Regions from separate parts of the Hydrogenophaga soli genome, predicted to be linked through region 1. Evidence: predicted binding sites of a transcription regulator. Region 1 holds the regulator's gene; the other holds the start of a gene.

The links. Region 1 encodes FliA, which starts transcription of late flagellar genes. Its sites were predicted from a motif close to CTAAAGTTTNNNNNNNNNNNGCCGNTA; they were not measured.
Region 2: a site for FliA is predicted at 1,600-1,626, ahead of flgM (flagellar biosynthesis anti-sigma factor FlgM). Genes of this name have one in related genera too.

Annotation. Positions count from the first base shown of each region.
Region 1 covers NZ_BAAHAK010000002.1:151,450-154,852, forward strand. Annotated here, with positions in the region: gene flhF (flagellar biosynthesis protein FlhF) at 1-609, shown strand, start outside; gene ACYVB7_RS03810 (hypothetical protein) at 602-1,396, shown strand; gene ACYVB7_RS03815 (RNA polymerase sigma factor FliA) at 1,396-2,112, shown strand; gene ACYVB7_RS03820 (Cof-type HAD-IIB family hydrolase) at 2,134-2,922, opposite strand.
Region 2 covers NZ_BAAHAK010000002.1:410,372-413,774, forward strand. Annotated here, with positions in the region: gene ACYVB7_RS05015 (MarC family protein) at 1-24, opposite strand, end outside; gene ACYVB7_RS05020 (hypothetical protein) at 140-820, shown strand; gene ACYVB7_RS05025 (hypothetical protein) at 827-1,135, opposite strand; gene flgM (flagellar biosynthesis anti-sigma factor FlgM) at 1,225-1,560, opposite strand; gene flgA (flagella basal body P-ring formation protein FlgA) at 1,702-2,430, opposite strand; gene flgB (flagellar basal body rod protein FlgB) at 2,638-3,042, shown strand; gene flgC (flagellar basal body rod protein FlgC) at 3,066-3,403, shown strand, end outside.

The DNA of each region.
Region 1 (3,403 bases):
GCCCAGTGCGTCAAGCAGTACGGTGCCAACAGCGTGGGCCTGATCACCCTGGACACCTACCGTGTGGCCGGCTACGAGCAACTGCGCGCTTACGGTCGCATGATGGGTGTGGTGGCCCATCTGGCCCATGACCGTGCCGCCCTGAAGGATTTGTTGACCCTGCTGGCGGGCAAGCGCATGGTGGTCATTGACACCGCTGGCCTGGGACAAAAGGACCCCCGCATCCAGGACATGCTGGAGGTGCTGGACCTGCCCGGCATCAAGAAAATGCTGGTGCTCAACGCCAGCAGCCATGGCGACACCATGGACGACGTGCTGGCGGCCTTCAAGGCCAAGGAGTTGCACGGCGTGGTGCTGTCCAAAGTGGACGAGGCCGTCAAACTGGGTCCTGCGGTCGATGCCCTCATTCGCCACCAGGTGATGTTGCGTGGCGTGGCCAACGGCCAGCGCGTGCCTGAGGACTGGCAAGGCCCGGTGGCGCACCAACTGGTGCGCACGTCCATGGGCACCGAGGGCAAGTCGGCCTTCGATCCCGCGCCGTCGGAAGTGGGCTTCTTCTTTGCCCAGCCTTCTCCAAAGCAAATGAACCTGGGAGCGCTCCGTGTTTGATCCGATGTTCGACCAGGCGGCCGGTTTGCGTTCGGTGGCTGCCGCCCATTGTGTGCGCGTGCTGCCCGTGGTGCTGGGCCGCGACAGTGACGTGGCGTTCGACATGGTCTGGACCCTGGGGGCCGGGCTGTCGGTTCTGGGGCACTCGGTGGTGGCCTTGGATGCGACCAGCCGCGAGCAATCCGGGCGCCCTGGTTTGGCCCAGTTCCTCAAGACCGGGCCTGAACCGGCCTCTCCGAACGAGGCCCAATGGCGGGTGTGGCCCAGCCAGAGCGGCATGCAGACCTTGCTGCACGTGGCGGCCACGCAAGGGCCTGGCGCGGCTTTGGCCCGTCTGGCGGCGTGCTTCAGTCCCGACACCGTCGTGCTGCTGCTGGCCCCCAAGGAGTGGGTCAGCGTGCTGATGGAAGGGGCGGCCGTGCGGCCCCTGGTGCCGTTCACGTTCCAACCCACGGGTGTGGTGGATGCATACAGCGCCCTCAAGGTGCTGCACCAAGCGGGCGATTTGAAGCCGGTCCTGGTGCCCATGCGCAGCGAGGTGCCGGACCCCGTGGCCGAACAAGCCCTGGGGGTTTTGTTGGACACGGCCAAACGGCACCTGGGGTGGGTGCCCGAAAACAGTCCGCTGCCTGAGCAGGGCCCCAGTGTGACGCGTGACATCATCACCCAATGGATGCTTAGAATGCTGGAGAGCGCTCTCCTGCTGGAGGAACCTGGCACGCCCGGATCGGGCTGGTCCCCTTCCACACCCAGGGAGGCGCTGGTTCCACAGCTTTGGAGTTGCTGATGTACACCGCTAAAGGCACTCTCAACCGCGACGCCCAGATCCGGCAGTACAGCCCGCTGGTCAAGCGTCTGGCGCATCACATGATTGCCAAGTTGCCGGCCAGCGTGGAAGTGGACGACCTCATCCAGGTGGGCATGATCGGACTGACCGAGGCTTTGGCCCGTTATGAACCCTCGCAAGGGGTGCAGTTCGAGACCTTTGCCAGCCAACGCATCCGCGGGGCCATGATCGACGAGCTGCGTGGCGGCGACTGGATGTCGCGTGGCTCCCGCAAAAGCCAAAAAGAGATTGAACACGCGGTGCATCGGCTGGAGCATCGCTTGCACCGGGCCCCCATGGAATCTGAAATCGCCGCCGAACTGGACATGTCGCTGGCTGACTACCAGGAACTGTTGGCCCGCGTGCGCGGCACCCAACTGGTCTATCTGGAAGATTTTTCCGGCGGTGATGACGGGGGGGACGACTACCTGGACCGCCACGTAGCCCAGGAAGACGAGGACCCTGAACACATCCTGGGTGATGTCCGCATGCGGGCGGCGTTGGTGGAAGCCATCAAGAACCTGCCTGAGCGCGAGCAGTACATCATGAGCATGTACTACGAGCACGACATGAACCTGAAGGAAATCGCGGCGGTGCTGGGCGTGACCGAGTCACGCGTGTGCCAGTTGCACAGCCAGTCCATTGCCCGCTTGCGGGCACGCCTGCGGGACCACTGACCCCCCCCTGCACGGGCGGCCCTAAGGTGCCGGTGGATCGCCCAGCAGGTGTTCCACCACTTCGGCAAACCCCTGCCCTCGTTCGCCCTGGGTGACATGCCGTGGGCGGTGCACCAGGTCGTTCCAAAACCGCCGGATGTTGGCCACCCCCACCGAATGGGGCATTTGCTCGAACATCACCTGGTCGTTGGTCGAGTCCCCCACATACACCCAGCGGTCCCGCTCGCGGGCCAAATCCTGGCCCAGCACCTCTCGCACCGCCCAGCAGGCCCCGGTCCATTTGTTGTGGTGGCCCAGCCACCCATTGATGTGGATGGAGCTGACCGTGGCCGTCAGCCCATGCGCTTGCATCAGAGCCACCACCTGGGCCACGCGGTCGGGTGGCAGGTGGGTGTGTTCGCTGTGGTCGATGGCGATGTCGGTTTCCCGTCCAGCGCTGTCCCCTGCCCGCCGAGCCCCGGGCACGGTGCGTTCGATGAGTTCCAGCACCTGCATCAGCGTGTGGTGCTGGTGTTGACGGGTGGTGTCGTCCTGGGCGTAGTGCTTGACCAAGCGGCCATTTTGGCAAGACAACCGCACACTGCCGTTTTCTGCGACGATGGTGGTCAGGGGCCAATGCAGTGCGGGAGATTCGCTCCAGCCCACGGGGCGGCCTGTGATGGCAATCAGGGGAATGCCTGCGGTGCGCAGCCGCTGCAATGCGGCCAGCGCCACGGGTTCAATGTCGCCGTCGGCGGTCAATGTGTCGTCGATGTCGGTGAGCAGGCCGACCCACGCCCGAGGGCGGGGCAAACGGTGGATGTTGTTCATGAGGAGGGGTCATGGTGCAGTCAATGCGGGTGAGTATCGGGGAGGCAGCATGCCGTTGAAGCTCAAACACGCCTTGGTCGGGTTGGGCCTGGTGGGGATGGTGGGCACCCTGCTCACCGGGGCCATGGGGTGGCGCGGCGTCAGTGCCCTCAGTGGCCAACTGAACCATGCCTCGGGCCTGGGGCAGGCCATGCTGGCCTCAGCCCGAGCCGACATGCACCACGACGCGGTGCGCTCGGCGGTGCTGCAAAGCATCGTGTCCGGTCAGACCGACGACCCCAAGGGGCTGGCCGCGTCCCGGGAGGACCTGAAGGTCAGTGGTGAAGCGCTGCTGGCCCAGCTTCAAGCGGTGGCCGATGCACCCATTCCCGAGGCGATTCGGGGCCGTGTGCGGGAGGTCATGCCGGTGGCGCAGGGGTATGTGAAGTCTGCACAGACCATTCAGGCGCTGGTGGACCGGGACCCCGCCGAAGCACGCGGC
Region 2 (3,403 bases), 260 kb from region 1:
GGCCAGGGCTTTGACGAAAGGCAAAAGAGGTTCCACCAGGGCAATGTTTCCAGTTGAGGGTTCGGGGCAGGGGGGCTGGGCATCTTACACTCGCATGACGGCGGTGTGCCGGTGATGTGTGTGATCGGAGGGGGCGCGAATGTCTCAAGTGAATTGGCTGAAGCGGTTGCTGGGGGTGAAGTCGTCAAGCGCACCGGTCGTGGCACAGGAGCCACCGCCCGGACAAAAACTCATGACCCTGGAAGAGCGCATGATCTTCCGTCGGGAAATGGTGTTCGAGTCCATCCGGGAGGTGTTGGCCAGCCATGGTGTGCCGCCGCTGGCGTATCGCCTCAACGTGGCCCGCCTGGATGAACGCGGGCATCGTTATGCGGTCATGGTGGATTTGTTGGCGCCGTCTGCAGGTCGGGTGTTGGAGGCCTCAGGGGAGTGGAATGCCATGGAGGCCCAGATCACCCATGCTGCGGCCACCCGCTACCGCGTGAAAGTGACCAATGTGTATTGGCGCATTGAGCGGCAGAGCTTGGATGCGCCAGCTCCAGCGGTTCCGGTGCCGGTGGCGGATCGTCGACGGCCGACCGGTCCCAAACCCGCCGTTCCGCCCAGCTGGGACGGACCTGTGCCCACCCGGCGTGCCACCGACGGTGGCAAGGATGGGTTCCCGGACACCGTGCTGGAGGATCGTCGCCTCTCTGTGGAGCCCATCGGGGCAGACGAACTTGCCGCGTTTGCTCAGGCCATGCGCCAAAGCAAAGGGGACCAGCAGCCCGTGCAGGTGGGTTCACGGACCTATCAGACGGATTTCCTGCCGTTGGAGTGATCGGACTCAGGCTTGGTAGGACTTGAGGTGGGTGAATCGGTTGGGAGAGCCGAAGGCCGATTTGCCACCATAGGCGCTGGGCAACTGCTCCGGCAGCAACACCGACAGCTGTCGGCCATTGGCGGCGGACAGCTGTGCAAGACTTTGGCGAAGCAACGATAAGCGGCTGGCCAGTGACTCGGCCTCGGCCCCTGTCATGGCGCGGGTGATGGTGGTTTTTGACTGCGGGCTCAACTCGGCCGACAGCCCTTGCATCAGGGCTTTGCAGGCGTGCTCAACCTGATCGGCATCTTGCTGCAGAAGCGCGGCCTGCACGCCATCCAGCAGGCCTGAGAGGGTTTGAAAAAGCGCGCTGGGTGGTGTTGCGGACGTTGGCATTCCCTGAGGATACCGTGGTGACGCCATCAACGGCGAGCGGCGGTGAGCATTTCCTTGGCGTTGGACAGCAGCTTGTCGGCAATGGCTTCGGCATTGACCTTGAAGCTGCCACTCTGGATGGCAGAGCGCATGGCTTCCACCTTGCCGGTGTCCACCACTTCACTGGTTCCGGGGGCGGACAAAGACTGCGTTTGTGCAGACAACGTGACCGTGACCCCCGTTGCGGTGGATGAGGCACTGTTGCTGCGGGACGTGGAACGACCTGCGCCCGTTGCACCACTGGGTGCAGGACGTTCCGCAGGCTTGGTTGCACCCGCTGGGGGTGTACCAGTCTGAATTTCGGACATCAGGTCAAGTTTCATGGCACTCTCCAAGCCCTCGTCAGGGCGGTTTGGAAAGACTATCGGCGGGATTTCGCCAAACTTTAACCCCGATCGCTCAAAAAAAAGCAGAAACCCAGCCTATTTGTGGTCCGGTTCATACATGGCATGAACCGGATGCTATCAAATATTTACTTCAACACTGCCCTCGGGGCGCACTTTGCCGGTCAGCACCTTGCCATTTTCAAGCTTGACCCGGGCGACCTGCCCCACATAACCGGTGGTCATGGCTTGACCACTGGCCGTCAACTGGAAGCCAGGGCCCGTCGCCACAATTTTGACTTGGCTGCCCGCCCCGAACGCTTGGGGGGCGCGGACGCTGTTTTCCCTGAGGGGTTGGCCGGGTGTCAAGGTGTAGGCCGCCAGCATGCCCTGCCATTGTTCCAGCTGAGGCAACACGGCAGACCGATGGTCCGCCCAGTCGACTTCAGCCACCTGTTCCACGTCGGCCAGGGTGACGGGGGTGTTGGCTGGAACTGTCCGTTTGACCACCCACGCCGGGCCCCAGGCCTTGACGGTGATGGGCAGGAACACATTCCAGGCCACAGGGCCCTCGACGCATTTGAGGCCGATGCGGCTGCGTCCCCAGAGTTGCGTGCCTCTGGGGAGGTAGGGCTCCACCCGGGCACACGGTGCGAGTTGGAGGCGGGGGTCCAAGGTGCCCATCACCACTTCGGGACGGAGCGTGATGCCTCCCTGGCTGGTTGGGGCGCTGGCCATGGCCTGATCGACCCATTCGCGCGCGAAGTGGTCCAGCGATTGGCTGTGCGAGGTGAACGGCAGCAGCAGGCCAGCGATGGCCAGTGCACGGCACACGGTGCCTGGCTTGATGGAGGGGGGGTGTGCGGTCATGGGGCCTCCAAGCGGGTGTATCGCGTTCACGGTGTTTGGACTGTAGGTTTTCCGGTGTGGTTTGGGGGGTGGAAAAGGGGGGGGATTGGGTGCCTTATCCGTGGATCGCTGACCCTCAAGATTTCCATAATCGATTCACCAGCCAGTTTCAAGGTGTCTCTGGCGGGTGTGATGGACAGGCACCTCAACCCTTGCACGGAGCACGCCATGCTGGAGCAAATGACAGGTCGGTTGGACACGTTGTCCAATTCCTTGCAGCTGCGCGCAGCACGCCAGCAGGTGTTGGCCAGCAACATTGCCAACGTGGACACGCCCGGTTACGTGGCGCGGGACATTGATTTCAATGCGGCGTTGCGCAATGCGCTGTCGGGGGCGACGGCTCCCAAGATGTCGCAGACCGCCACAGGGCACCTGACATTGACCAGCACATCGGGGTTGATCGGCAGCCCGATGGCCTACACGGTGCAGACCCAGCCCAGCCTGGACGGCAACAGTGTGGATCTGGATCAGCAGCGGGCCAACTTTGCCGACAACGCCATCCGCTACGAATCGACGTTGCGGTTCATCAACAGCCACGTCAAAACCATGTTGAGTGCCATCACGGGGCAGTGACCGCACGTTTGCAGGAGTTTCACATGTCCATGTTCAACATTTTCGGGGTGTCAGGCAGTGCCATCAGCGCACAGGCCCAGCGACTCAACGTGGTGGCCAGCAACCTGGCCAACGCCGATGCGGTGGCCGGTCCGGACGGCAAGGCGTACAAGTCCCGTCAGGTGCTGTTCCAAAGTCTGCCCGGCAACGACCCGGGCACCGCGGGGGTGAAGGTGAAAACCATCAACGAAAGCGACGCCCCGTTTCGCAAGGTGCACGACCCCTACCACCCCAGTGCCGATGCGGAAGGGTATGTGACGCACTCCAACGTGAACCCGGTGGAGGAGATGGTCAACATGATTTCGGCATCGCGCTCTTACCA